One region of the Cellulosimicrobium sp. So1_17 genome, then DNA from elsewhere that is predicted to be linked to it. Evidence: predicted binding sites of a transcription regulator. Region 1 holds the regulator's gene; each other region holds the start of a gene.
The links. Region 1 encodes LexA, which represses DNA repair genes until DNA is damaged. Its sites were predicted from a motif close to TCGAACANNTGTTCGA; they were not measured.

Region 1 (7,273 bases):
CGTCGTCTCGACCGCCACCCTCGCGCTGCAGCGCCAGGTCATCACCCGTGACCTGCCGCTCGTCGCGGAGGCGATCGGCGCAGAGCTTCCGCGCCCTGCCTCGATCGCCCTCCTCAAGGGGTGGCACAACTACGTGTGCGTCCACAAGGTCGCGGGCGGCTACCCGACGGACGAGCCGACGCTCTTCGACCTGCCCGGCGAGACGGCCGGCGCGACCGACCACCCGCCCGCGCGGGCCGACGGCCGCGCGGCACCGTCGCTCGGGGAGCAGGTCGTGCGGGTCCGCGAGTGGGCCCAGGAGACGGAGAGCGGCGACCGGGACGACCTCGTCCCCGGCGTGAGCGACAAGGCGTGGCGCCAGGTCTCCGTGACCGCGCTCGAGTGCCTCGGGCAGCGCTGCCCGCTCCTCGCCGAGTGCTTCCCCGACAAGGCACGGGCGGCCGCGCGCGAGGCCGACGTCGTCGTCACGAACCACGCGATGCTCGGCATCGCGGCGATGGGCTCGCCGGGCGTCCTCCCGGAGCACGACGTCCTCGTGGTCGACGAGGCGCACGAGCTCGCGGACCGCGTGACGGCGGCAGCGACCGTCGACCTCTCGGTCCCCGCCATCGAGGGAGCCGCACGCCTCGCCCGGCGGCACGGGGGCGCGGCGACCGAGGCGCTCGACGCCGCCTCGGCGGCGTTCGGCACCGTGGTCGGGGCGCTGCCCGCCGAGCGCTTCCCCGACGGGCTGCCCGACGGCGCGCGCGACGCCGTCGCGGCGGTGCGCGACGCGGCGCGCGAGGTGCTCTCGCGCCTCAAGCCCGAGACCGGCGTCCAGAAGCCCGCGACGCCGGACACCGGCCTGAAGATGGCGCAGTCGGCGATGCTCCAGCTCTTCGAGGTCGCCGAGCGGATGGCCGGGGACCCGACCGGCCACGACGTGCTGTGGTGCTCACGACCCGGCGAGGGCGGCTGGACCGCCGACCGGTTCGGCGAGGGAGCGAGCAGGCTCCACGCGGCGCCCCTGGGCGTCGCCGGCCTCATCCGTACGCACCTCCTCACCGAGCGGACCGGGGTCTTCACGTCCGCGACGCTCGCGCTCGGCGGGACGTTCGACGCCGTCGCGCGCACGTTCGGGCTGGGCGGCGGCGGGTCGGACGGCGAGGAGGCGCCCTCCTGGCGAGGCCTCGACGTCGGCAGCCCGTTCGACTACCCGCGTCAGGGGATCCTGTACGTGGCCAAGCACCTGCCGACGCCCGGTCGCGACGCCGCGACGGAGCACCAGCTCGACGAGATCGCGACGCTCGTCGAGGCTGCGGGCGGCCGGACGCTCGGCCTGTTCTCGTCGCGGCGGGCGGCCGTCGCCGCTGCCGAGGCGATGCGTGAGCGGCTCGACGTCCCCGTCCTGTGCCAGGGCGACGACCAGCTCCCCACGCTCGTGCGCGAGTTCGCCAACGACCCGGCGACGTGCCTGTTCGGCACCCTCTCCTTGTGGCAGGGCGTGGACGTCCCGGGCCCCTCGTGCCAGCTCGTCCTCATCGACCGCATCCCGTTCCCGCGTCCCGACGACCCCGTGCGCTCCGCCCGCGCCCGTGCCGTCGAGGCGGCGGGCGGCAACGGCTTCATGCAGGTGTCCGCGACGCACGCCGCGCTCCTGCTGGCCCAGGGTGCGGGGCGCCTCGTCCGCTCGACGACCGACCGCGGTGTGGTCGCGGTCCTCGACCCCCGGCTCGTCACCGCACGCTACGGGACGTTCCTCACCCGGTCGATGCCGGGATTCTGGCGGACGACCGACCGCGAGGTCGCTGCCGCTGCGCTGAGGCGCCTCGCCGCCCTAGGCTGAGCGCATCCCACGAGACGGAGGCGCGATGACCGACGCAGGCACCACCTTGCCCACCCCCGCGCAGGCGCCCGCCGGGAGCCCGGTCCCGGGCTCCGCGGCACGGACCACCAAGCTGGCGATCGTCGGGGCGGGTGCCGTCGGGTCGACGCTCGCGTACGCGGCCCTCATGCGGGGGGCGGCCAGGACGGTCGCCATGCTGGACGTCAACCGGGCCAAGGTCGAGGCGGAGGTCCTCGACCTGCAGCACGGCATCCAGTTCATGCCGATGGCGAAGGTCGAGGGGTCCGACGACGTCGCGGTGTGCGCCGGTGCGGACGTCGTGGTCGTGACCGCGGGGGCGAAGCAGAAGCAGGGCCAGACGCGGTTGGACCTCGCCGAAGGCACGATCGGCCTCATGCGCAGCATCCTCCCTGGGCTGGTCGAGGTCGCGCCGGACGCCGTCTACGTCATGGTGACGAACCCGGTCGACATCGTCACCTACGCGGCGCTGAAGTTCTCCGGCCTGCCGCCCGAGCGCCTGTTCGGCAGCGGCACGGTGCTCGACTCGTCGCGCCTGCGCTTCCTCGTCGCACAGCACTGCGGCGTCGCGGTGCAGAACGTCCACGCCTACATCGCGGGCGAGCACGGCGACAGCGAGATCCCTCTGTGGAGCTCGGCGACGATCGGCGGCGTCCCGCTGCTCGACTGGCCCGGGATCGCGGGCCACCCTCCGCTGTCCGAGGACGCCCGCGAGGAGATCGCGCACGAGGTGGTCCACTCCGCCTACCGGATCATCGAGGGCAAGGGGGCGACGAACTACGCCGTCGGCCTCGCAGGTACCCGCATCATCGAGGCGGTCCTCGGCGACGAGCACCGGCTCCTGCCCGTCTCGACGCTGCTGGACGGTGACTACGGGATCGACGACGTGTGCCTGTCGCTGCCGACGCTGATCGACCGCCGGGGCGCGAGCGAGCGTGTCGAGGTGCCGCTCTCCGACGCGGAGCTGACAGGTCTCCGGAGCTCGGCAGAGTCCTTGCGCGCGGTCGCGCGGCGGTTCGGCCTGTAGGAGCGGAGCACGACGGCGGGCCGGTGATCCCACGAGGAGGGATCACCGGCCCGTCGTCAGGTCGGTCGAGCGGCCCGGGGGCGCGTAGAGGTCGGGAACCGTGCCGAGTCAGAGACTGCGCAGGACGGACACGACGCGCCCGAGCACCTGCGCGTCGTCACCGGCGATCGGCTCGTACGCGGAGTTGTGCGGCACGAGCCAGACGTGGCCGTCGCCCCGCTTGAAGGTCTTCACGGTCGCCTCGCCGTCGATCATCGCGGCGACGATCTCGCCGTTCTCCGCGACGTTCTGCCGGCGCACCACGACCCAGTCGCCGTCGCAGATCGCGGCGTCGATCATCGAGTCGCCCTGCACCCGCAGGAGGAAGAGCTCGCCGTCGCCGACGAGCTGGCGCGGCAGCGGGAAGACGTCCTCGACGACCTGCTCGGCGAGGATCGGTCCGCCCGCGGCGATCCGGCCCACCACGGGGACGTACGACGGCGCGGGGTGCGCCTCGTCGTGCACCTGGTCGTCGGCGACGCGGACGAGGGGAACGGCACGACGGCCGTCGTCGGGCTGCACGACCTCGATGGCGCGCGGACGGTTCGGGTCCCGGCGCAGGTACCCCTTGCGCTCGAGCGTGGTGAGCTGGTGCTTGACCGAGGACGGGCTCGTCAGGCCGACGGCCTCGCCGATCTCGCGCATGCTCGGGGGATAGCCGCGCTGCTCGACGCACGAGCGGATCGTGTCGAGGACCAGGCGCTGTCGTGGCGTCAGGCCGTCGCTGCCCGCCGTGCCGTCGGGGAGCTCGCGCACCTCGGCGAGCCCCGCGCTCGTGTTCCTGCCTCGTCCCGCCATCGTGGTCTCCGCCCTCGTCGCCTCGCGGTCGACGCCCGCCCGGAGGTCACCTGCCCCGTCCGGCGCGCCGTCCTCCTCGTCGGTGGTGCCCCGCCGCGCTCGCCGGGGCACCGGTCGACCCGATCCGGTGCGTCGTCCCTGGCGGGAGGCGTTCCGGGCCGGACCTGTCGATGGACATGTCCGGCGAACCGACCTGGTCCCAGGCTAGGGGAGAGAGCGACACGAATCAAACATCTGTTCGAGCATGTCTCGACTCGGCGCGCCGGACGTGGTAGACCTTCGTACAGGTGTTCTACGCACAGGTGTTCGATCCGGGTCCCGGGTCGACGACACAACCCCGCCGGGCCGGAGCGACCGGGGAAGGCGCTCCGGCGCCGGCGGGGGACGGAGGTAGTGATGGCGAGCATGACGGCGACGTGGGGCGAGCAGGGCCTCGCGCGATCGGGTGGTGGCGGCGTACCAGAGGCGCCGCTGCGGCTCACGCGGCGAGGACGGGTCGTCCTGGTGGTCCTCCTGGCGCTCCTGGTCGTGCTCGGCGCGCGCGTGGGCAGCGCCGTCGCGGGGTCGGCAGGAGAGCCCGAGGAGGTCCGGGTCCACGTGGTCGCGGCGGGGGAGACGCTCTGGGACCACGCGTCGGCGCTGGCCACGCCCGGCGAGGACGTGCGCGACGTCGTGGCACGGATCGTCGAGCTCAACGGGCTGTCGTCGTCGGGCCTCCGTGCCGGGCAGCGGCTGCTGCTCCCGGTCGACGCGTGAGGCGCCGACCCGGCCCTGTGACCTACGACACGCGCTCCCGCTCGTCCTGTGCGCCGCCCTGGGTTGCGCTCCACGCTTAGGCGGGCCTAAGTTAGTGTCACCTCACTCGCCTGGCTGGGGGGCCGGGCAGGAGGCGGGGTCGGCGGTCATCCGCGACCCCTGAGCACGTCGGAGCGCGCGAGGCGAGTCGCGCGCGAGATGGGGACGGGGGCGTCCCGACGGGGGCGACCGGAGACGGTCGCCCCCGTTCTGCATCTCCGGGGTCCGGCGCGGCGCACATCTGCTCCGTCCACTGCTCCGTCCTCGGGACCTCGGCGTGTTGCACCGTCGCAGGGCGGCGTCATACGTTCGTCGCGCCGCCCTCGCCCTGCGAGGTGCCGGGGAGCCCAGCCGAGGAGAGCCGTCATGCACTGCCCGTTCTGCCGCCACGCGGACTCTCGTGTCGTCGACTCACGGACGTCGGACGACGGCGCGTCGATCCGTCGCCGGCGTCAGTGCCCGCAGTGCCAGCGACGCTTCACGACGATCGAGACGGCCAGCCTGTCCGTCGTCAAGCGGTCCGGGGTCACCGAACCCTTCTCGCGCGAGAAGATCGTCAACGGCGTCCGCAAGGCCTGCCAGGGCCGGCCCGTCAACGAGGACGACCTCGCGCTCCTCGCCCAACGGGTCGAGGAGACGATCCGGGCGAGCGGGAGCGCCGAGCTCGACGCGTACGAGATCGGTCTCGCGATCCTCGGCCCCTTGCGCGAGCTCGACGAGGTGGCCTACCTGCGGTTCGCGAGCGTGTACCAGGCGTTCGACTCCCTGGAGGACTTCGAGAGCGCGATCACGTCGCTCCGGGTCGAACGGGAGGAGCGGACCGCCGCCCGGCTGGCCGCAGGCGACGACGGGCGCGCGGTGCGCGGCCCCGGCGAGCCCGACGCTGCCGGCAGCGACGCCGGGGCGGCCGGCGGCGCTGACGTCGCGGGGTCGCCGACGTCCTGACCCGGCGCCGGCGAGGACGCTGCGAGTCAGAGGTCGCTCGAGCGTGAGGCCCAGAGGTTGATCCCGGTGTCGGTCGGGATCGACTCGACCGCGCGCAGCTCCTCGTCGGTGAGGGCCGGTGCCTCGAGGGCGGCGAGGTTGTCGTCGAGCTGACGTGCGGAGCTGGCGCCGAGGAGCACCGAGGTGACTCGTCCGTCGCGCAGTGCCCACGCGATCGCCGTGGCGGCCAACGTCCGGCCGTTCGCGCGAGCGAGGGCGTGGAGCCGGCGTACGTGCTCGAGGTTCGCCTCCGAGAGGAACTCCTCGCGCAGCGGTCCGCCACGAGCCGCTCGCGAGCCGTGCGGCGTCCCGCGGAGGTAGCGGTCCGTGAGCATCCCCTGGGCGAGCGGGGAGAAGGCGACGACACCCAGCCCGGCGTCCGCCGCGACGTCGAGCACGCTGCTGCCCGACGCGTCCGGGACCTCGATCCACCGGTTGAGCATCGAGTACGAGACCTGGGTGACCACGAGCTCGACCCCGAGCTCGGCGGCGACGTGCAGCGCCTCGCGCGTGCGCTGAGCGGAATACGACGAGATCCCGACGTACCGCGCGCGCCCCGAGCGCACCGCGGTCGCGAGCGCGCCGACGGTCTCGTGGAGCGGGGTGGTCGGGTCGAAGCGGTGGCTGTAGAAGACGTCGACATGGTCGAGGCCGAGCCGGCGCAGCGACGCGTCGAGCGACGACAGCAGGTACTTGCGCGAGCCGCCCTCGCCGTACGGCCCGGGACCCATGCGGTACCCCGCCTTCGTCGTGACGACGAGCTCGTCGCGGACGGGGCGCAGCTCGCGCGCCAGGAGGCGGCCGAGCGAGGACTCCGCCGCGCCGCCCGGGGGACCGTAGTTGTTCGCGAGGTCCAGGTGCGTCACGCCACGGTCGACGGCGTGCAGGACGATCTCCCGCTGCGTCGCGAACGCGTCGGCCTCGCCGAAGTTCTGCCACAGCCCGAGCGAGACCGCGGGGAGCGTCAGCCCGGTCCGGCCGAGCCGTCGGTGCGGGAGGTCGCGGGAGCCGGTGACGGGGGCGTCGTCGGGAGCGGTGTCAGGCACGTCCACGACGCTACCCGAGGCCGGCGGCCGGAAAGGACTGGCGCCAGGGCCGGGCGTGGGGGAGGCTGGCGGAGTGCCCGGACCGTCGGGCTCCCGAACCACCTGACGTCGGCTGGTTCTCGATCCCAGCCGACCCACCTGACCCCGAGGACGAGGAGAACGCGATGGCGTCCGACCAGCAGCGCCCAGCAGCCGAGACGGCACCCAGCGACGAGGCCAAGGCGAAGTTCCGCGAGGCGCTCGACCGCAAGAACGCCGCCCGGCACCGTTCGGCGGACGGGGACACGAACACCGGTTCCGTGCACGGGTCCGAGACCGTCGGGCCGGTGCAGCGCACGTTCCGCCGCAAGTCCGGCTGACCGCTCCAGCAGCCCTGACGGGACCTGCGTCGCCACGCGCGGCCGGGTCCCGTCGTCGTCCCCGGACCGTCGCGGTCGTCAGGGCAGCGCCGAGGGGCAGCGTGCCCCCCGGGCGGGTCGCGTCAGGGGCGCGTGCCGGGTGACCGGTCGGTGTCCGACGCAGGTGCGGCGGCACGGTGGAACCGACGCCCGCTGACGGCGTGCGGATCGATCCTCACCCACTCCTCGGTCGGGACGTCGACGAGGGGCACGAGCGGCTCGGCCGTCGACTCCGCGGCGGAGACCTGTTCCGCCGTGTCGAGGCGGCGCGCCGTCCCGCGCACGACGACGCTCCACGCGGAGTCCCCGTCGACCCCGTCCCACTCGAGCGCGACGCGGTCGT
Region 2 (7,273 bases), 500 kb from region 1:
CGTCCGTGACGTCCTCGACCTTCTCGACGATCCAGCCGCGCTGGCCACGGATGCGACCACCGCGGACGTGGAACACCTGGACCGCGGCCTCGAGCTCGTCGCCCGCGAGCGCGAACACGTCGGCGTCCGTCGCGTCGCCGAGCACGACGGCGTTCTTCTCCGTGGCCCGCTGGAGCGCCCCCAGGTCGTCGCGCAGGCGCGCCGCGGCCTCGTACTCCATCGCGGCCGCGGCCTCGCGCATCTTGCGCTCGAGGCGCTTCACGAACCGCTGCGTGTCCCCCGCCATGAAGTCGCAGAAGTCCTCCGCGAGGGCCTTGTGGTCCTCGGGGGTGATGCGCCCGACGCACGGGGCGGAGCACTTGTCGATGTAGCCCAGCAGGCACGGCCGGCCCGTCTGGTGCGCACGCTTGAAGACCCCCGCGGAGCACGTGCGCACGGGGAAGACGCGCAGCAGCAGGTCGAGGGTCTCGCGGATCGCCCACGCGTGGCCGTACGGACCGAAGTACCGCGTCCCGGGACGCTTGGCGCCGCGCATGACCTGCGCGCGCGGGAACTCCTCGCCCATCGTCACCGCGAGGTACGGGTAGGACTTGTCGTCGCGGTACTTGACGTTGAACCGCGGGTCGAACTCCTTGATCCACGTGTACTCGAGCGCGAGCGCCTCGACCTCGGTCCCCACGACGGTCCACTCGACGGACGCCGCCGTGGTCACCATCGTCTGGGTGCGGTGGTGCAGGTTCGCGACGTCCTGGAAGTAGCTCGACAGGCGTGCCCGCAGGTTCTTCGCCTTGCCGACGTAGATGACCCGGCCGTGCTCGTCCCGGAACCGGTAGACCCCGGGCGAGGTCGGGATCTCCCCCGGCGCAGGGCGGTACGTCGCGGGGTCAGCCATGGTCTCCAGCCTAGGTCAGCGCACCGACAGGAGGTCGCCGGTGGGGTTCGGTCGGTCACGAGCCGATGTGAGCCGGGTCACCGGCCGTTAGGGTGACCGGCATGAGCGCACAGCACGGGTACTCCGCGACGGTCCGCTGGACCGGCGCCGGCACGAGGGGCACGAGCTCCTACACCTCGTACGACCGGGACCACGACGTGCTGCTCGACGGACGCCCGCCCCTGCCCGGGTCCGCCGACCCGGCGTTCCGCGGAGACCCGACGCGCTACAGCCCCGAGGAGCTGTTCGTCGTCAGCATCTCCCAGTGCCACATGCTCTGGTTCCTGCACCTCGCCGCGGCGGCGGGCGTCGTCGTGCGCGAGTACGTCGACGACGTCACCGGCACGATGCGCGTCGAGTCCGGCGGCGAAGGCCAGTTCACCGACGTGACGCTGCACCCGCGCGTGGTGGTCGACGACGGCCCGGGCACCGACGACGAGGCCCTCGCCGTCCTGCACCACCGCGCGCACGACCACTGCTTCATCGCGCGCTCGGTGAACTTCCGCGTCCTCGTCGAGCCGGCTCCGGCGCGGGGCGCCGCCGCCTGACGCTCTCCGGCCGCGCCGGTCGTCGGCACGACGCGACCGTGCCCTGGCGCCTCCACGACGTCGGTCGTCGCGACGACCGGGGACGAGAGGGACCGGCGCCGTCAGGCCGCGGACGCCTTGCGGCGGGAGCCGCTGCGTCCGGGTCCCGACTCGTCGGTCGCCCGGCGCGCCCGGGACGACCGGCCCTTCGCCGTGGCACCGGTCGCCGGCGCATCGGCCTGCGGCTGCGCCGGGGCGCCGACCGGCACGTCGGGGTGCTCGTCGAGGATCTCCGCGAGGAACCGCCCGGTGTGGCTCGCGGCGACCCGCGCGACCTGCTCGGGCGTGCCCTGCGCGACGACCTTCCCACCCCCGGAGCCGCCCTCTGGTCCCATGTCGACGACCCAGTCAGCGCTCTTGATGACGTCGAGGTTGTGCTCGATCACGAGCACCGAGTTGCCCTTGTCGACGAGCGACTGCAGCACGCCCAGCAGCTTGCGGATGTCCTCGAAGTGCAGCCCCGTCGTCGGCTCGTCGAGCACGTAGATCGTGCGGCCCGTCGAGCGCTTCTGCAGCTCGCTCGCGAGCTTGACGCGCTGCGCCTCGCCGCCCGACAGCGTCGGTGCGGGCTGCCCGAGCCGGACGTACCCGAGCCCCACCTCGACCAGGGTCTTGAGGTGGCGCGAGATCGCCGGGACCGCGGCGAAGAACTCCGCAGCCTCCTCGATCGGCATGTCCAGCACGTCCGCGACCGTCTTGCCCTTGAAGTGGACCTCGAGCGTCTCGCGGTTGTACCGCGCGCCGTGGCAGACCTCGCACGGGACGTAGACGTCGGGGAGGAAGTTCATCTCGATCTTCAGCGTGCCGTCGCCCGAGCAGGCCTCGCAGCGCCCGCCCTTGACGTTGAACGAGAACCGGCCGGGCGTGTAGCCCCGGACCTTGGCCTCCGTGGTCTCGGCGAAGAGCTTGCGCACGTGGTCCCACACGCCCGTGTACGTCGCGGGGTTCGACCGCGGCGTACGACCGATCGGGCCCTGGTCGACGTGCACGACCTTGTCGAGGTGGTCGAGCCCGGTGACGCGCGTGTGCCGCCCGGCGACCTGGCGGGCGCCGTTGAGCTCGTTGGCGAGCACCGTGTAGAGGATCGAGTTGACGAGCGTCGACTTGCCCGAGCCGGACACGCCGGTCACGGCCGTGAAGGTCCCGAGCGGGAAGCTCACGTCGATGCCCGTGAGGTTGTGCTCGCGCGCGCCGACGACCGTGACCTGACGGCCGGGGTCCGTGGGGCGCCGCTCCGCGGGCAGCGGGATGCTCCGCCGGCCGGACAGGTACGCGCCCGTGACGGACTCCGGCGCCTCGAGCAGCCCGGCGTAGTCGCCCGAGTGGACGACGCGACCGCCGTGCTCCCCCGCGCCCGGGCCGATGTCGACGATCCAGTCCGCGGTGCGGATCGTGTCCTCGTCGTGCTCGACGACGATGAGCGTGTTCCCGAGGTCGCGCAGGCGCGTGAGCGTCTCGATGAGGCGACGGTTGTCGCGCTGGTGCAGGCCGATGCTCGGCTCGTCGAGCACGTAGAGGACACCGACGAGACCTGAGCCGATCTGCGTCGCGAGCCGGATGCGCTGCGCCTCACCGCCGGACAGCGTCGCTGCCGGGCGCTCGAGCGAGAGGTAGTCCAGGCCGACGTCGAGCAGGAACCCGAGGCGGGCGTCGATCTCCTTGAGCACCTCCGTGGCGATCGCGCGCTCCCGCTGACCCAGCTCGAGCCCGCCGAGGAACTGTGCGGCCTCGCGCAGCGGGAGCCGGCACACGTCCCAGATCGACTTCCCGCCGACCTTGACGGCGAGCACCTCGGGCTTGAGCCGTGCGCCGCGGCACACGGGGCACGGCACCTCGCGCATGTACGCCTCGTACTTCTCCTTCGACCAGTCGGACTCGGTCTCGGAGTGACGACGCTCGAGGAACGTGATGACGCCCTCGAAGCCCGTGGAGTACTGGCGCTCACGGCCCCAGCGGTTCTTGTACCGGACGTGCACCTCGTGGTTCTGCCCGTGCAGGACCGCCTTCTTCGCACGCTCCGGCAGGGCCCGCCACGGGGTGTCCATGGAGAAGCCGAGGTCGTCCGCGAGCGCCGTGAGGACACGCTCGAAGTACTCGGAGGAGACCTGGGCCCACGGCGCGACCGCGCCCTCGCCGAGCGACTTCTCCTCGTCGGGGATCACGAGGTCCGGGTCGACCTCGAGACGGAAGCCGATGCCCGTGCACTCGGGGCACGCGCCGTAGGGAGCGTTGAAGGAGAACGTGCGCGGCTCGACCTCGTCGAGCGCGAGCTCGTGGTCGTTCGGGCACGCGCGCTTCTCCGAGAAGCGGCGTTCGCGGGCGGGGTCGTCGGCCTCGGCGTCCACGAGCTCGACGACGACGAGCCCGCCCGCGAGGCCGAGCGCCGTCTCCACCGAGTCGGTGAGCCGCCGCTGCACGCCCTCGCGCGCGACGAGCCTGTCCACGACCACCTCGATGTCGTGCTTGAGCTTCTTCTCGAGCGCGGGCGGGTCGGTGAGCGTGCGCACCTCGCCGTCGACGCGTGCGCGGGCGAAGCCCTTGGCCTGCAGCTCCTTGAAGAGCTCGGAGTACTCGCCCTTGCGACCGCGCACGACCGGTGCGAGCACCTGGTAGCGCGTGCCCTCGGGCAGCTCGAGCAGACGGTCGACGATCTGCTGGGGCGTCTGCGCGGTCACGCGCTCCCCGCACACCGGGCAGTGCTGCGTCCCCGCGCGCGAGAACAGCAGGCGCAGGTAGTCGTAGACCTCGGTGATGGTGCCCACCGTCGACCGCGGGTTGCGGTTGGTCGACTTCTGGTCGATCGACACCGCCGGGGACAGGCCCTCGATGAAGTCGACGTCGGGCTTGTCCATCTGGCCGAGGAACTGCCGGGCGTACGCCGACAGGGACTCGACGTACCTCCGCTGCCCCTCGGCGAAGATCGTGTCGAACGCGAGGGACGACTTCCCGGAGCCGGACAGGCCGGTGAAGACGATGAGCTGGTCGCGCGGGAGGTCGAGGTCGACGTCGCGGAGGTTGTGCTCGCGGGCACCGGAGATGACGAGGCGATTGCTCACCGAAGAATGGTACGACCGACCACCGACACTCGCACAGATGTTCGACGCGTCTCCCCCGGATCCGCACGTCCCGGTCCCCGCAGGTCCACGCCCGTCGCGTCGGCGCGACCGGCAGACTGTGCGCATGACGTACACGGGCACGGTCGTGGTGGGAGGTCCGGCGGACGTCCGCCGGCTCGACGAGCTGGAGATCCGCAAGGTGGCGGTCGGCCGGATGGCGAACGACGCGTACCTCCTCACGTGCCGGCGCACCGGCGACCAGGTCCTCGTCGACGCCGCGGCCGAGCCGCGCCGGCTGCTCGCCCTCCTCGCCGAACCCGCCGAACCCGCCGAACCCGCCGACGCGCGGCGGAGCCCCACGTCGTCCGGCGGCGACCCGGCGGGTCGCCTGACGACCGTCGTCACGACCCACCGCCACCACGACCACGTCGGGGCGCTGGCCGACGTGGTCGCCGCGACCGGGGCCGTCCTCGCGGTCGGGGACGCCGACGCCGACGCGGTCACGGCGGAGACCGGGGTCCCCGTCGGCCGGAGGCTGCACCACGGGGACACGGTCGCCGTCGGGCGGTCGCTCCTCGAGGTCGTCGCGCTGCGCGGCCACACCCCGGGGTCGGTCGCGCTCGCCTACCGCGAGCCCTCGCCCGCGCGCGCCCCCGACGCCGTGGCCCGACGGGTGCACCTGTTCACCGGCGACTCGCTGTTCCCCGGCGGCGTGGGGAACACCGACCACGACCCCCAGCGGTTCGCCCAGCTCCTCGACGACGTCACCGAGCGGGTCTTCGAGCGGTTCGACGACGACACGTGGGTCTACCCGGGTCACGGTGCCGACACGACGCTCGGCGCGGAGCGCCCCCACCTCGAGGCGTGGCGCGCCCGCGGCTGGTGACGAGGGCGCGGGGGCGTCAGCGCGCGCCGCTCAGCTCGCGCGGCTCGATCCGCCCCTCGACGGCTCTGGACGAGCCGTCGGCGTCCACCTCGCGGCGCACCTCCCACGCGCCAGCGCCGCGGACCTCGGTGACCGCCTCCACGAGGTGCCCGCCCCGGTAGACGAGTCCCACGCCGTCGTCCGTCGCGTACGAGGTGGGCAGCGTCCCCTCCGCCACGAGACGCTGCAGGAGCGGCCGGCGGCCGGGCTCCGCGTCGTAGTGGACGCCGTTGCCGTACGGCACGAACGCGAGACCGTCCGTTCCCGGCCGCAGCTCCGGTCCGAACGAGTCCGTCGGGCCGCCGACGTGCCAGCACAGCGACCCGGCGCTGATGCCCGCGAGCACGACGCCGCTCTCCCCCACCGCGTGCAGGATCTCGGGCAGGCCGTGCGCCCGCCAGACCGCGAGGAGGTTGACGACCGACCCGCCTCCGACCCACACGACGTCGTGCTCGCGCAGGAAGGCCTCCACGTCGTCCACGTTCGGCATGCTGAACAGCGACAGGTGGGACATCCGCACCCCGGCGACGCGCGCGGCCTCGTCGAGCTCCGCGTGGAACCACGACTGGTCGCCGCCGGCTGTGCCCACGTGGCACACGCGCGGTGTGCCGGCGACGCCGGCGAGCTCGGTAGCGTGTCGGACGATCGGCCCGAGCGCAAGGCGGGTCCGGTGCCCGGGCGCGTACCCGCCGGACGTGGCGAGGATCGTGAGGTCGCTCATGCGCCGCGACCCTAGGTGCCCTGCGCCGTGGCCGCCACGTCATTCCGGCACGGGGTCGGGGACGACCTCCGCACGGCTGCCGACGGACGGGCCTCCGCGCCCGCCCGGAGCCCTGCTTCAATGGCGCCATGCCGATCCACGCCGTGACCTACGTCTACCCCGCCCGCCCCGCCGAGCTCGACGCGGTCCGTGCCGAGCACCGGGCCTTCCTCCGCGGGCTGCACGAGCAGGGGACGCTCCTCGCGTCGGGGCCTCTGCCCGCGACGGACGACGCAGCCGCCGGTGCGCTCCTCGTGCTCGACGCCGGGTCCCCCGTCGCCGCGGCCGAGATCCTCGACGCCGACCCGTTCGCGCGCGCCGGCCTGGTGGCCGAGCGCACGGTGCGCCCGTGGTCGCCCGTGATCGGGGACTGGGCTCACCGCGCCTGACGGGCTACGGCGCGTCGCGCGTCGCCGGGGCGTCCCCGACGGCCGTCGCGTCGACCGGCTCGGCCTCCGCGGTGGTCCGCCCCTCGACCGTGGAGGCGCCCTCCACCGCATCGGCGGCCACGTCCCGCGACGCCACCGCGCCCTGGGCCCGCGTGCGCAGCAGGCTCGCGACGGTCGTCACGAGAAGAGCGCCGACGATGACGACGAGCGAGAGCCAGATCGGGACGGTCGGGACGGACTCAAGGTGCTCGCCGCCGTTGATGAACGGCACGGTGTTCTCGTGCAGGGCCTCGAGCACGAGCTTGACCCCGATGAACCCGAGGATCACCGCGAGACCGATCGGCAGGTAGACCAGCCGCTCGAGCAGTCCGCCGAGCAGGAAGTACAGCTGGCGCAGGCCCATGAGGGCGAACACGTTCGTCGTGAAGACGATGAACGGGTCCTGGGTCAGCCCGAAGATGGCCGGGATCGAGTCGAACGCGAAGAGCAGGTCGGTGCTGCCGATCGCGAGGAAGACGACGACGAGCGGCGTGAAGACCTTCCGGCCGTCCTCCACGGTGCGCAGGCGTCCGCCGTCGTACCGCGTGCCGATCGGCAGCACGCGGCGCAGCAGACGGACCGCCCG
Region 3 (7,273 bases), 1.3 Mb from region 1:
TGGGGCGACGAAGGCAAGGGCAAGGCGACAGACCTCCTCGGGTCGCGCGTCGACTACGTGGTGAAGTTCAACGGCGGCAACAACGCCGGCCACACCGTCGTCATCGGCGACGAGAAGTACGCGCTGCACCTGCTCCCGTCGGGCATCCTGTCGCCCGGCGTCACGCCCGTCATCGCGAACGGTGTCGTCGTGGACATCGAGGTCCTGTTCCAGGAGCTCGACGACCTCGTCGCGCGCGGCGTCGACGTCTCGAAGCTGCTCGTCTCGGGGTCGGCGCAGATCATCGCGGGCTACCACCGCACGATCGACAAGGTGAGCGAGCGATTCCTCGGCAAGCGCCGCATCGGCACGACCGGCCGCGGCATCGGCCCGGCGTACGCGGACAAGATCAACCGCGTCGGCATCCGGATGTGGGACCTGTTCGACGAGAAGATCCTCGCGGAGAAGATCGAGGGCTCGCTCGACCAGAAGAACCACCTGCTGGTCAAGGTCTACAACCGCCGCGCGATCACCGTCGACGAGACGCTCGCGGAGCTCCTGCAGTACGCGGAGCGCATCAAGCCGATGGTCGCCGACACGTCGCTCGTGCTGAACAAGGCGCTCGACGAGGGCAAGAACGTCCTCTTCGAGGGTGGCCAGGCGACCATGCTCGACGTCGACCACGGCACCTACCCGTTCGTCACGTCGTCGAACGCGACGGCGGGCGGCGCGCTCACGGGGTCGGGCGTCGGTCCGACGCGCATCGGCTCGGTCATCGGCGTCATCAAGGCGTACACGACGCGCGTGGGCGAGGGGCCGTTCCCCACCGAGCTCTTCGACGCGAACGGCGAGTACCTGCTCAAGCAGGGCGGCGAGTACGGCGTGACGACGGGTCGCGCGCGGCGCTGCGGCTGGTACGACTCGGTCATCGCGCGCTACGCGACGCGCGTCAACGGGATCACCGACATGGTGCTCACCAAGCTCGACATCCTCACGGGCTTCGAGAAGGTCCCGGTCTGCGTCGCGTACGACGTCGACGGCGTCCGCCACGACGAGATGCCCCTCGACCAGACGGCGTTCCACCACGCGACGCCGATCTACGAGGAGCTCGACGGCTGGTGGGAGGACATCTCCGGCGCCCGCACGTTCGAGGACCTGCCGGTCAACGCGCAGCGCTACGTGCTCGCGCTCGAGGAGATGTCCGGGACGCGGATGTCGGCGATCGGCGTCGGCCCGAGCCGCGACGCGATCATCCCGCGGCACGACCTCATCCACTGAGCCCCGTCGTCGGAGGGCCGCGGTTCCCCGGCCTGTCGGCGTCCCTCGGGTCTTCCGCCCGGTGGGACGCCGACAGGCCGCGGGGACGTCCTCGGTAGACTCGGCGCCCGTGAAGATCCTCGTCGTCGGGACCGGTGCCCGCGAGCACGCCATCGTCCACGCCCTCGCGCGCGAGGCCGACCGCCTCGGCACCGCGCCGCACGAGATCCACGCGGCGCCCGGCAACCCGGGGATCGCCGCCGAGGCGACGCTGCACCGCGTCGACCAGCTCGACGGTGCTGCGGTCGCCGCGCTCGCGACGGAGCTCGGCGCGGACCTCGTCGTGGTCGGCCCGGAGGCGCCCCTCGTCGCCGGCGTGGGCGACGCCGTGCGCGCCGCCGGGATCCCGGTGTTCGGCCCCTCCGCGGAGGCCGCGCGGCTCGAGGGCTCCAAGGCCTTCGCCAAAGAGGTCATGGCCGCCGCGTCCGTGCCGACGGCGCTCGCGCACGTGTGCACGGACGTCGACGAGGTCGCTGCGGCAGTCGACGCGTTCGGCCCCCCCTACGTCATCAAGGACGACGGCCTCGCCGCGGGCAAGGGCGTCGTCGTCACGGAGGACCGGCAGGCGGCGCTCGAGCACGCGGCGGCGTGCTTCTCGTCCCCACGGACAGCCGCGGACGGGACGCCCGAGGACCCGCGCGTCGTCGTCGAGGAGTACCTCGACGGACCCGAGGTGTCGCTGTTCTGCCTGTCCGACGGCGCGACCGTCGTGCCGCTGCAGCCCGCCCAGGACTTCAAGCGCGCGTTCGACGGGGACGCCGGCCCGAACACGGGCGGCATGGGCGCGTACAGCCCGCTGCCGTGGGCGCCGGACGGGCTGGTGGACGAGGTCGTCGCGCGCGTCGCGCAGCCGACGATCGACGAGATGGCGCGACGCGGGACCCCGTTCGTCGGGGTGCTCTACGTCGGCCTCGCGCTGACGAGCCGCGGGACGCGGGTCGTCGAGTTCAATGCACGGTTCGGCGACCCGGAGACCCAGTCGGTGCTCGCACGGCTCCTCACCCCGCTGTCCGCGCTCATGCTCGCCGCGGCACAGGGCCGGCTCGCCGAGCAGCCCCGGCTCTCGTGGTCCGACGACGCGTCGGTCACCGTGGTCGTCGCCGCGCACGGCTACCCCGGTACGGTCCGCGGCGGCGACCCGATCACGGGCATCGACGCGGCCGAGGACGTCGAGGGGGTGCACGTGCTGCACGCCGGGACGTCGCGCGACGACGACGGCGGGCTGGTCGCGTCGGGCGGCCGCGTCCTCTCGGTGGTCGCGCAGGGCGCTGACCTCGCCGAGGCGAGACGTCGCGCGTACGCCGCGGTCGACCGCATCGTGCTGCCCGGCTCGCACCACCGGACCGACATCGCGGCGACGGCTGCCGCCGGGGGCGTCGCGACCGCGGGCTGAGCCCCCGCCTGATCCCGAGGGACGTCACTCCTCGTCGACGTCGGGCCACTGCTCGGCGTCGGGCGACGAGCCGAGGAGCGACCGGGTGATGCGCTCCTCGTCCTCGGTCATCTCGTGGACGGCGGTCAGGAGATCGTCGTCCGTCGGGCCGCGGCCCGCCTCGGCCGCACGGAGCACCGCGCGCCGGATCACCTCCTTGACGAACGAGGCGGTGACGCCGTCGGTGCCTTCCGCCGCGGCGTCGAGGGTCGCGGGCGCGAACGGCAACCCTCCTCGGTAGAGCTCGAAGAGACGTCGTCGCGCGTCCTGGTCCGGGAGCGGGATCTCGACGGCGAGGTCCACGCGCCCGGGGCGTTGCGCGAGGGCGCGCTCGAGGAGGTCGGCGCGGTTGGTGGTGAGCAGGAACGCGACGTCGGCGTCGTTCCCGAGGCCGTCCATCGCGTCGAGCACCTCGAAGAGCAACGGCTGGGGTCCGCCGTGGAACGACCGGTCCTCCGCGATGAGGTCGCAGTCCTCGAGGACGATGATCGCGGGCTGCATCGCGCGCGCGGTCTCGGCGGCGAGCCGCACGAGCTGCAGCGCCCCTCCGGCGAGCAGCAGCACGGTGGTGCCGGGGCTCTCGCCGACGAGGTGGCGCACGGTGTGCGTCTTGCCGGTGCCGGGCGGTCCGTACAGCAGGACGCCCCGCTTGAGGTGCTGACCTGCCGCCCGCAGCGCCTCCCGGTGACGGGCGACCCCGACGACCTGACGCTCGATGCGGCCGAGCGTGCCCTCGGGGAGCACGACGTCCGACGCGGGGACCCGGTCGCGTCGCAGGAACGTGAGACCCCCTGCCGTGGGGCCGAAGTCGGACGTCGTGAAGGTGACGACCTGCCCGCGCAGCACGCTGTGCTCCACCATGGCGGTACGCAGTTCGGCGAGGAGCTCGAGCGCCGCGTCCTCGCCCTGGCACATGACCTCCAGGGCTGCCTCGTTCCCGTGCCGAGGGCTGCCCGCACGCTGGAGCACGGCGACCGGGGTGCTCGCGTGCGTGAAGAGGTGCAGGCCGAAGGCGACGGTCCGCCGGTCGGAGTCCGGTCCGGTCGCCGCGCGCGCGTAGTCGACCGCTCCGACGGGGAACTGCTGCCACAGAGCCGAGTGCTCGACGATCTCCGAGAACGACATGTGCATGCGCTGCTCGCCACCACCGACGCCGACGAGCCGTCCGCCGCCGTGCCGGGCCATCACGACCTCGAGCGCCACGTCCGCGTCGACCTGGCGGAGCGAGGAGACGGTCTCGGAGACCACGGCCAGGCCGCGCGGGTCGGCACCGAGGTGCTCGCGCAGCACGGACGCGACCGAGGGAGCGGATCCGGCCTGCTGTCGCTGGCTGCGCTCGTTCACCACGGCCATGAACGTCGAGAACGTGTCCAGGAAGTCGGCGGTCCGCTCGTCGCCGGCGAGGTCGTCGGCAGGCTCGGGCGCGGACGCGGCGGAGGGCGTGAAGTGCATGGTGCGAAACTAGGGCCCGTGACTGACACGCCACGGGACCACACGCCGCCGCTCTCGCTCGGCGAGGCCGACGCGTTCGACACCGCCACGCTCGAGCTGCCGGGCTGGCGCCACGTCTACTCGGGCAAGGTCCGGGACCTCTACGAGCCGGACCTGCCCGCCGTCGGCGGGGTGCACCCGCTCGGCGACGTGGTCCTCGTCGTGGCGAGCGACCGGGTCAGCGCGTACGACCACGTGCTGTCGCCGGGCATCCCGGACAAGGGCGTCGTGCTCACGCAGCTCAGCCTGTGGTGGTTCGAGCAGCTGGCCGACCTCGTGCCGAACCACGTCGTGTCGACCGAGGTGTCGGCCGAGCCGGGCGACGGGCTCGTGCCCGACGTCGTCGCTGGCCGCGCGATGATCTGCCGCCGGCTCGACATGTTCCCGGTGGAGTGCGTCGCGCGTGGCTACCTCACGGGCTCGGGCCTCGTCGAGTACCGAGCCGGCAGCGCCGTGTGCGGTGTGCCGCTGCCCGACGGCCTGGTCGACGGCTCGCGCCTGCCCGAGCCGATCTTCACCCCCGCTACGAAGGCCGCCGTCGGGGAGCACGACGAGAACGTGTCGTTCGAGGTGGTCGCGGAGCAGATCGGCGTCGAGGACGCGACGCGGCTGCGCGGCCTCACCCTCGCGGTGTACGCGCGGGCGGACGAGATCGCGCGCGAGCGCGGTGTGATCCTCGCGGACACCAAGCTGGAGTTCGGGGTGGACCCGACCACGGGCGCGACCGTGCTCGGCGACGAGGTGCTCACGCCCGACTCGTCGCGGTTCTGGCCCGCGGACCAGTGGGAGCCCGGCCGTGCCCAGCCCAGCTTCGACAAGCAGTACGTGCGCGACTGGCTCACCTCGCCGGAGTCTGGCTGGGACCGCTCGGCCGACGCGCCGCCCCCGCCGCTGCCCGCGGACGTCGTGGCCCGCACTCGCGACCGGTACCTCGAGGCCTACGAGCGGCTCACGGGCTCGTCGCTGGCCTGAGGCGTTCACGCCGTCCGTGCTCCCGCGCGGACGTAGGTGTGCCCGCTCGGCGCCGTCCACCGGACCGTGCCGTCGTGGAGGAGGGTGGGACGCCACCCGTCGCGGGCACGCACCACGTGGTGGTGCCGGCACAGCGCGACGAGGTTGTCCGCCGCGTGCGCGGACTCGTCGCCGGGCCGTGGGGCGACCACGTGGTCGAGGTCGCACCGGAACGCCGGCACGGCGCACCCCGGGAACGTGCACGTGACGTCCCGTGCGAGGACCGCGGCGACCGTCCGCACCGAGGGGCGGCCCGTCGTCGCGAGGTCGCTGGTCGGGGGGAGTGGTGGTGCGGCCATGACCGGTCTCCGTCCGCTGGCGTCGTGAGGCGTGCGAAGGCGGGGAAGGGGCAGGACCCCGCCCTCGCACGCGTGGTCGAGCGTGCGTCTCGAACACGTGTTCGATGCTAGCGGCAGCCTCTGACAACGCCTCGCCGGGCGCCGTCGCGGTGGCGGTCCGCCGACGCGGCCGTGGCCGACACGGGTCGCCGTGCGGCTTGCGTCGGTCGGCCCTGGACGTCTTCCCGTGACCGTGGACGGCGACCTGGTCGCGCCCGGCGCGCGGGTAGACTGACCGCGGAATCCCGCCGTCGGCTCCCGCTCGCTCACGCCGTGACGTGCCGCCACGTGCAGCACGCGCCCGTGACCGGGATCCCGGAGCCCCGGCCCTCCCGAACTCTTCGCCAAGGAGCACCCGTGGGACGCGTCGTCGTCGAGGTCATGCCCAAGCCCGAGATCCTGGACCCGCAAGGCAAGGCCGTCGTCGGGGCGCTGCCGCGCCTCGGCTTCACCCAGTTCACGTCGGTCCGTCAGGGCAAGCGGTTCGAGCTCGAGGTCGAGGGCGACGTCACGCCCGAGGTCCTCGCCGCCGCGCAGGAGGCCGCCGCGACGGTGCTCTCCAACCCCGTGATCGAGGACGTCGTCCGCGTTGCCGACGCCGCGACCGACGCGGCCGGCACGATCGCCTCCGAGGGGCTCGCCTGATGACCGGGGCCACCTCCCTCGCGACGGCGCGGGTCGGCGTCGTCACCTTCCCCGGCACGCTCGACGACCGCGACGCGGCGCGCGCCGTCCGCCTCGCCGGCGGCGAGCCCGTCGCGCTCTGGCACGCGGACGCCGACCTGCACGACGTCGACGCGGTCGTCCTCCCGGGCGGCTTCTCCTACGGCGACTACCTGCGTGCCGGGGCGATCAGCCGCTTCGCGCCCGTGATGGAGACCCTCGTGGACGCCGCGCAGGGCGGGCTCCCGGTGCTCGGCATCTGCAACGGCTTCCAGGTCCTCACCGAGGCCCACCTGCTGCCGGGTTCGATGATCAAGAACGACCACCTGCACTTCGTCTGCCGCGAGCAGGTCCTCGTCGTCGAGAACGCGGACACCGCGTGGACGCGCGACTACTCCGCCGGCCAGCGCATCACGATCCCGCTGAAGAACCAGGACGGGCAGTTCGTCGCCGACGACCGCACGCTCGACGAGCTCGAGGCCGAGGGTCGCGTCGTGTTCCGCTACGACGGCTGGAACCCGAACGGTTCGCGCCGCAACATCGCGGGCATCTCGAACGCCGCAGGCAACGTGGTGGGTCTCATGCCGCACCCGGAGCACGCCGTCGAGGCCGGCTTCGGTCCGGCCTCGGAGGCCGGCCCGCGCGCGGGCACGGACGGGCTCGGCTTCTTCACCTCGGTGCTGAGCGCGCTCGTCCACGCGTGAGCGTCGTCGCTCGCACGGCCGACGGCGCGTCGGCCGTCGGGTCGGCGGGCGTCACCGTGGTCCCGGTACCCGGGGACGACGCCGACGCGCTCGCCCTGTTCGCGCGCCAGCAGGCCGAGCTCGCGGAACGCTACGGCGAGCCCGACAGCGGTGCCTTCGACGCAGCGGAGCTCCTCGCGGCGCTCGTCGTGCGTGACGGGACGGAGCCCGTGGCGTGCGTCGCGCTGCGCGACGTCTCCGGGGCGCCCGATGGTCGCGGCGGCCACCACGCGCCGTCGACCGGCGAGGTGAAGCGCCTCTTCGTCCTGCCCCAGCACCGGGGGCGCGGGCACGCACGG
Region 4 (7,273 bases), 240 kb from region 1:
GCCGCCCGACTTGGGGAACGCGATGACGTCGCGGATCGAGTCCGACTGCGTGAGCAGCGCGACGATGCGGTCCCAGCCGAACGCGATGCCACCGTGCGGCGGCGCGCCGAACTTGAACGCGTCGAGGAGGAAGCCGAACTTCTCCTGCGCCTCCTCGGGCCCGATGCCCATGACGTCGAACACGCGCTCCTGCACGTCGCGACGGTGGATACGGATCGAGCCGCCGCCGATCTCGTTGCCGTTGCACACGATGTCGTACGCGTAGGCGAGCGCGTCCCCCGGGGAGGACTCGAACGTGTCGACCCACTCCGGCGTCGGGGACGTGAACGCGTGGTGCACCGCCGTCCACGCGGAATGGCCGAGAGCAACGTCACCGTCGTCGGCGGCATCTCCGGTCGGCTTGAACAGCGGTGCGTCGACGACCCACACGAACGCCCACGCGTCCTCGTCGATCTGGCCGGTGCGCTTCGCGATCTCCTGGCGCGCGGCGCCGAGCAGCGCACGCGAGTCGGACGTCTTCCCCGCGGCGAAGAACACCGCGTCCCCCGGCTGCGCGCCGGTCGCGGCCTGCAGCCCTTCGCGCTCGGCGTCGGACAGGTTCTTCGCGACCGGACCGGCGAGCGTGCCGTCCTCCTGGAACGTCACGTAGGCGAGGCCACGGGCGCCGCGCTGCTTGGCCCACTCCTGCCACGCGTCGAACTGGCGGCGCGGCTGCGACGCCCCGCCGGCCATGACGACGGCGCCCACGTACTCCGCCTGGAAGACGCGGAACGGGGTGTCCTTGAAGTAGTCCGTGAGCTCGACGAGCGGGTTGCCGAAGCGCAGGTCCGGCTTGTCCGAGCCGTACAGGCGCATCGCGTCGTGGAACGTCATGCGCGGGATCGGCGTCGGGATCGTGTACCCGACGAGCTCCCACAGCGCGACGAGGATCTTCTCGGCGAGCGCGATGACGTCGTCCTGCTCGACGAAGCTCATCTCGACGTCGAGCTGCGTGAACTCGGGCTGGCGGTCGGCGCGGAAGTCCTCGTCGCGGTAGCAGCGCGCGATCTGGTAGTAGCGCTCCATGCCGGCGACCATGAGGAGCTGCTTGAACAGCTGCGGCGACTGCGGGAGCGCGTACCAGGAGCCGGGCGACAGGCGCGCGGGCACGAGGAAGTCGCGCGCACCCTCGGGCGTCGAGCGAGTGAGCGTCGGCGTCTCGATCTCGACGAACTCCTCGGCGTCGAGCACGCGGCGCGCCGCCTGGTTGACCTTGGAGCGCAGGCGCAGCGCGTGGGCCGGCGCGGGGCGGCGCAGGTCGAGGTAGCGGTGCTTGAGCCGCGCCTCCTCGCCGATCGTCTCGGTGTCCGCGAGCGCCGTCGACACCTGGAACGGCAGGGCCTCGGACGTGTTGAGCACGACGACGTCGCTCGCCAGGACCTCGATCGCGCCCGTCGGCAGGTTCGGGTTCTCGTTGCCCTCGGGGCGCCGCGAGACCTCTCCCGTCACCTGGAGCACGAACTCGTTGCGCAGCGGGTGGGCGACGGACTCGTCGCGGACGACGACCTGGGCGATGCCGGACGCGTCGCGCAGGTCGATGAAGGCCACTCCCCCGTGATCGCGCCGACGGTCGACCCAGCCCGTGAGGGTGACGGTCTGACCGGTGTGCTCGGCCCGCAGTGAGCCGGCCGTGTGGGTGCGGAGCACGGAGTTCGTCCTTCCAGGGAGTGCGTCGGGGGGTCGGGGCGCGCGAGCGCCCGTGCGAGTCTAGTCGGTGACCCACACGAGCCCACCAGGAGGTTCCGCATGCCCCGCACCATCGCCACCGCCCGCCGGATCGAGCGCGACGAGCTCGTCGGCCTGCTCCGCTCGCGCCACGACGGGGTGCTCGTCACGACGCGTTCCGACGGCTCGCCGCAGCTGAGCCCGGTGACGTACGGGGTCGACGACGCCGGCCGGGTCGTCGTGTCGACGTACCCCGAGCGTGCGAAGGCCGCGAACCTGCGTCGTCGCCCGCAGGCGTCGCTGCTGTCGCTGGGGCCGGGGTTCTCGGACCCGTGGGTCCAGGTGGACGGGACGGCCGAGGTGATCGAGCTGCCCGACGCGGTCGAGCCGCTCGTCGACTACTACCGCGCGATCTCCGGCGAGCACCCGGACTGGGACGAGTACCGTGCGGCGATGGTGGCCCAGGGCAAGTGCCTCGTGCGGGTGACGATCACACGCTGGGGTCCGGTGGCGACGGGTGGCTTCCCGGCCCGCCTCGCCGACGGCTGACGCGACCACGCGTCCGGGCGTACCGTGCGGCGCATGACGATCATGGTGTGCGTCCTGCTGTGGCCGACCGGTGACGCCGACGCGCTGTCCCGCTACGAGGACGAGGTCCTCGCGCTCGTGCCGGTTCACGGCGGTCGCGTGGTGCAGCGCGTGCGCGCGCTGCCCGGCCAGGACCCGACCGCGCCCTGCGAGGTGCAGGTCATCGAGATGCCCGACGACGCGGCGCTCGCCGAGTACATGGCGGACCCGGCGCGTGTCGCGCTGGCCGAGGTGCGCGACCGCGTCGTGGCCCGCACGGAGATCGTGCGTGTCGCTCCGGTGCCGGCGAGCACCGCCTGAGCGAGCCTCAGAACAGCACCTGCTCCACGCCGCCGCCCGCGAGGTCGAGCGCGCCGCCGTCGACCGGCATGCCCGCGAGCGCTCCGGCGGTCGGCGCCGCGGTGGTGTCGCGGGCGAGGCTGCCACGGGGGTACGCGCCGTCGACGGGCGGCTCGGCCGCTCCGAGGCCGCCGAGCTCACCGCGTCGGTAGCGACCCTCGACGCCCGACGGGCCGCGGTGGCCCGAGACGGCGAAGCCCCGGGTCTCGAGCATCGGGCGCACGCGGTCCCACAGCCAGGACCGGTAGGCCTTCGACGCGTACGTGCCGCGCTCGTAGACCCGCTCGTACCCCGGGACGAGGCGCGGATGCTCGCGCGCGAGCCACGCCATGAACCACTCGCGCGCCCCGGGCTTGAGGTGCAGCGGCAGCACGGTCACGCCGGTGGCGCCCGCGTCCTTGACCGCGTCGAGGAGGTCGGTGAGCGCGCGCGTGGAGTCGGTCAGCCAGGGCAGCACGGGTGCGACCATGACGCCGCACGGCAGGCCCGCGTCGCGGACCGCGCGGATCAGGTCCAGGCGCGCGCGAGGACTGGGTGTGCCGGGCTCGACCGACGCCTGCAGACCGGGGTCGAGGAGCGCGAGCGACACCCCGATCCCGACCTCGACGCGCGACGCCGCGTCGACGAGCAGCGGCAGGTCGCGGCGCAGCAGCGTCCCCTTGGTGAGGATGGACAGCGGCGTGCCGGAGTCCGCGAGCGCCCTGATGATGCCGGGCATGAGCCGGTAGCGACCCTCGGCGCGCTGGTAGGGATCGGTGTTCGTGCCGAGCGCCACGGGTTCGTGCACCCAGGACCGCTTCGCGAGCTCGGCGCGCAGCACGTCGTCGACGTTGACCTTCACGACGACCTCGCGGTCGAAGTCCTCGCCCGCGTCGAGGTCGAGGTACTGGTGCGTCGGACGCGCGAAGCAGTTGTGGCTCACGACCCCGTCGGCGACGAAGTCGCGTGTCCCGGTCGTGATGTCGACCAGCTCGACCTCGTCGCCTGCGCCGCCGAGGGCCTCGAGCGCCTCGACCCGCAGACCCTCGCCGCCGGTGACGTCGCGACCGAGGACCGGCGCGGAGCCGTCCGGCGCGGCCGCGAGGTCGCGCAGCGCGTGACGTCCCGGCCCGACGAGCACGTCGCCCAGCGCGAGGTGGGCGCGACGCCCGTCGCCCCCCACGACGTGTCGCCACCCCCGTTCGGTGAGGAACCGGTGGTCGCCGCTGGCGACCAGACGCGTCCCGTCGGCCAGCGTCACGCGATAGGCACGCTTGCGCATGGTCCAGCGGTCGAGCACGCGCGTGCGGACGTACCGGCGGTAGGCGCCGTGCGCCTCGGTACCGACGATCTCGTCGCCCACCCGCAGCTCGCCGACGGGCCGGTGCGTGCCGTCGGCCAGGAGCACCGGGGTCTGCGGGCTCAGGCAGTACGAGCAGGCGTGGCTGCAGCCGCGGTACGGGTTGACCGTCCAGCGGAACGGCATGCGCGACATCGCGGGCACCTTGGACAGCGCGCTCTTGGCGGTGACCTCGTGGAACGTGATCCCGGCGAACTCGGGCGTGCGGACGCTGCGCACGAGACCGGCGCGCTCCAGCCCCGGGAGCGCCCCGTCGTCGACGCCGATCGCCTGTCCGTCCCACCTCACGCCATGATTCGAACAGGTGTTCGACGCCGGTGTCAAGGTGGCGTGCTGACGAGGCGGGCGGCCGGCGAGGCGGAGGCCGACGCGCCCGCTCCCCGAGACGGGGGATTGTCCCGAGCCGCGTCTGCCCCTAGGGTCGGCACGAACGCCCCCGGGGAGCGCACGAGCGCTGAGAGTGCCGGCCGGACATCCGTGTCCCACCGGCAGACCCGTGGAACCTGATCTGGTTCGTACCAGCGAAGGGAGCAGGGCCGACGTCACCGTCCCCTGCGCCTGCACGCGCCCGCGCGACCGCGCACCCGGGGCACGTGCGCGCGCGGGTGCGGGACGCGCCGTCGTGCACCCGTCGCGGCCCGACGAAGGGACCCGCATGACCGAGCCCACCGCCCGACCCGTCGCACGACCCGTCACACCCCGGCCAGGAGCGTCCCGGCGACCTCGCGGCCTGACGCTCCACGAGACCGTTCTCGTCGCGGTCCTGGGCGTCGTGTTCGGCTTCGTGTACTGGGCGCTCGTCCAGCTCTGGGCGCCGCTCCAGCTCGCGATGGGACCGCTCGCCGACCTCGCCGCGAACGTGCTCGCCGGCGCCTGGATCGTCGTCGGACCGCTCGCGACGTACATCGTGCGCAAGCCGGGCGTCGGGATCCTCACGGAGACGCTCGCCGCGCTCGTCGAGGTCGTGTTCCTCGCCTCGCCCGCCGGACCGCTCCTGCTGCTCGTCGGGCTCGTGCAGGGGGTGGGAGCCGAGCTGCCCTTCGCCCTCACGCGCTACCGCCGCTACGGATGGTGGGTCTTCGTCGCCTCCGGCGTGAGCGCGGCCCTCGTCACGTACGCGTTCAACGCGGTCCGGTTCGGCTGGCTCGGCCAGGACTACGCGATGCTCCGGCTCGGCGTCCAGGTCGTGTCGTGCGTGCTGCTGTGCGGGATCGCGGCACGCCTGCTCGGCGACGCGCTCGCGCGCACCGGCGCCCTCGACGCGTTCGCCATCGGGGCGCGCCGTGGCTGAGGTCGCGCCCGCCCCCGCCGCGCCCGGGACCGCGGCCGTGCGGACGCGGCGCCTGTCCGTCAGCGTCGGCCACGACGCCGTCCCCGTGCTCGACGCGGTGAGCCTCGAGGTCGCGGAGGGGACCGGGCTGCTCGTCGTCGGACCGTCCGGGTGCGGCAAGTCGACGCTCCTGCGCGTTCTCACCGGGGTCGTCCCGCACACGCTGCCCGGGCACGTGACCGGCGACGTGCAGGTCGCCGGCCACGACCCCCGGGAGATCCCTGTGGCACGCCTCGCCGCGGAGATCGGCCTGGTGCAGCAGAGCCCCGGCGACCAGCTGTGCCTCGGCGGCGTCGAGGACGAGCTGCGCTTCGCGCTCGAGAACCGCGCCGCCGACCCGGCCACGGTCGACGACCGGACCGCGCACGCCCTCGCCACGGCGGGGGCGACGCACCTGCGCGCGCGGTCGACGCACGCGCTCTCCGGCGGCGAGGCGCAGCGCGTCGCGCTCGCCGCCGCGCTCGTCACCGACCCCGCGCTGCTCGTCCTCGACGAACCCACCGCGCTCCTCGACCCGCAGGGCGCGCGCGAGGTGGGTGCCCTCGTCGCCCGGCTCGCCGACGGCCCGGGGCGGCGGGCGCTCGTCGTGGTCGAGCACCGCCTCGACGAGCTCGGCGACCTGCCCGACGCCACGCTCGTGCTCGACGACGGCGGGCGCGTCGTCGCGCACGGCTCCACCCGCGCCGTCCTGCGCGAGCACGCGCAGCGGCTCCTCGAGCTCGGCTGCTGGCTCCCTCTCGACGTCCTGCTCGAGGCCGCAGGGGCCCCCGGGCCTCTCGGCTCCGACCGCACCGACGCGTGGCTCGTCGACCTCGCCTCCTCCTCGCGCACCGGCCCGTCCGCCGACCGTCCGGCGCGGGCCGGGCGGGCCCTGCCTGCCACGGCAGGCACGCCGGCACCCCCCGTGGCGCTCCGTGCGCGCGCGTTCACGGTGACACGGTCCGGCGCACCGGTCGTGCGCGACGTCGACCTCGACCTGTGTGTCGGCGAGGTGCTCGCCGTCGTCGGACCCAACGGGAGCGGGAAGTCCACGCTGCTGCGCGGGCTCGCCGGGCTGGAACCGAGGTCGGGCACGCTCACCGTGGCGGGGCCGGCGCCCGTCGCGATGGTCTTCCAGGACCCCGAGCACCAGCTCCTCGCACGGACCGTGCGCGACGAGGTCGCGTGGTCGCCGCGCCTCGCGGGCGTCGCGGACCTCGACGAGCGCGTCGCGCGGACGCTCGCGGCGTACGGGCTCACCCACCTCGCCGACGCGAACCCGTTCCGCCTGTCGGGCGGCGAGCAGCGGCGGTTGTCCCTCGCGACCGCGACGGTGCTCGATCCCCCGGTCCTGCTCGCGGACGAACCGACCTTCGGCCTCGACCGCGCCCAGTCCGACGCGACCGCCCGGGTCCTGCGGGACCTCGCCGACCGGGGGGGCGCGGTCGCGCTCGTCACGCACGACCTGACCCTCGTCGCGCGGGTCGCCGACCGCGTGGCCGTCGTCGTCGACGGCGAGGTCGTCGCGGACCGTGAGACGTCGGCGGCGCTCGCCGACGACGCGCTGTGCGCCGGTGCGCGGCTCGCCCGGCCGCCGCTGCTCGAGTGGTGGGCGCGCACGGGCCGGTGCGAGGGCGTCGGGCTGCGCGCGCTCGTCCGTGCGCTCGACGACGCGCTCCTCGCCCGGTGCCGGCCCGGCCACGGCGACCGCGTCCCGGCGGTGCACGGATGAGCCCGCTCGCCCGGTGGAACCCGACCGTGAAGCTCGCGACGGTGCTGGTGCTGTCGACCGCCGCGCTGCTCGTGACGGACCCCGTGACCCCCGCGATCGGCTACGTCCTCGCGCTCGCCGCGCTCCTGGCGCTCGGGCGGGTGCCGCTGCGGGCCGTCGCCGTGGGCCACGTGCCGTTCCTCGTGCTCGCGACGAGCCTGCTCGTGGTCAACGTCCTGACCCGCCCGGGCGGCGACACCGTCGTGATCGGCCCCGTCACCGT

Region 2: the regulator LexA is predicted to act here: its motif matches at 4,604-4,619, upstream of uvrA (excinuclease ABC subunit UvrA).
Region 3: the regulator LexA is predicted to act here: its motif matches at 5,619-5,634, upstream of ACZCLJ_RS10555 (HNH endonuclease signature motif containing protein).
Region 4: the regulator LexA is predicted to act here: its motif matches at 4,267-4,282, upstream of ACZCLJ_RS03840 (Rv2578c family radical SAM protein).

The regions. Positions count from the first base shown of each region.
Region 1 is NZ_CM143702.1:1,093,058-1,100,330, reverse strand. Features, by position in the region: gene ACZCLJ_RS04955 (ATP-dependent DNA helicase) at 1-1,825, shown strand, start outside; gene ACZCLJ_RS04950 (L-lactate dehydrogenase) at 1,851-2,870, shown strand; gene lexA (transcriptional repressor LexA) at 2,979-3,707, opposite strand; gene ACZCLJ_RS04940 (LysM peptidoglycan-binding domain-containing protein) at 4,104-4,463, shown strand; gene nrdR (transcriptional regulator NrdR) at 4,869-5,447, shown strand; gene ACZCLJ_RS04930 (aldo/keto reductase) at 5,474-6,532, opposite strand; gene ACZCLJ_RS04925 (DUF5302 domain-containing protein) at 6,697-6,891, shown strand; gene ACZCLJ_RS04920 (pyridoxamine 5'-phosphate oxidase family protein) at 7,014-7,273, opposite strand, start outside.
Region 2 is NZ_CM143702.1:590,453-597,725, reverse strand. Features, by position in the region: gene uvrC (excinuclease ABC subunit UvrC) at 1-892, opposite strand, end outside; gene ACZCLJ_RS02610 (OsmC family protein) at 994-1,479, shown strand; gene uvrA (excinuclease ABC subunit UvrA) at 1,581-4,574, opposite strand; gene ACZCLJ_RS02600 (MBL fold metallo-hydrolase) at 4,699-5,460, shown strand; gene ACZCLJ_RS02595 (Type 1 glutamine amidotransferase-like domain-containing protein) at 5,477-6,220, opposite strand; gene ACZCLJ_RS02590 (YciI family protein) at 6,349-6,648, shown strand; gene ACZCLJ_RS02585 (TerC family protein) at 6,653-7,273, opposite strand, start outside.
Region 3 is NZ_CM143702.1:2,387,571-2,394,843, reverse strand. Features, by position in the region: gene ACZCLJ_RS10575 (adenylosuccinate synthase) at 1-1,257, shown strand, start outside; gene purD (phosphoribosylamine--glycine ligase) at 1,367-2,689, shown strand; gene ACZCLJ_RS10565 (AAA family ATPase) at 2,714-4,180, opposite strand; gene ACZCLJ_RS10560 (phosphoribosylaminoimidazolesuccinocarboxamide synthase) at 4,199-5,191, shown strand; gene ACZCLJ_RS10555 (HNH endonuclease signature motif containing protein) at 5,197-5,529, opposite strand; gene purS (phosphoribosylformylglycinamidine synthase subunit PurS) at 5,926-6,213, shown strand; gene purQ (phosphoribosylformylglycinamidine synthase subunit PurQ) at 6,213-6,935, shown strand; gene ACZCLJ_RS10540 (GNAT family N-acetyltransferase) at 6,932-7,273, shown strand, end outside.
Region 4 is NZ_CM143702.1:856,044-863,316, forward strand. Features, by position in the region: gene aspS (aspartate--tRNA ligase) at 1-1,686, opposite strand, end outside; gene ACZCLJ_RS03830 (PPOX class F420-dependent oxidoreductase) at 1,786-2,253, shown strand; gene ACZCLJ_RS03835 (DUF1330 domain-containing protein) at 2,287-2,592, shown strand; gene ACZCLJ_RS03840 (Rv2578c family radical SAM protein) at 2,600-4,258, opposite strand; TPP riboswitch at 4,398-4,519, shown strand; gene ACZCLJ_RS03845 (ECF transporter S component) at 4,626-5,261, shown strand; gene ACZCLJ_RS03850 (ABC transporter ATP-binding protein) at 5,254-7,011, shown strand; gene ACZCLJ_RS03855 (energy-coupling factor transporter transmembrane component T family protein) at 7,008-7,273, shown strand, end outside.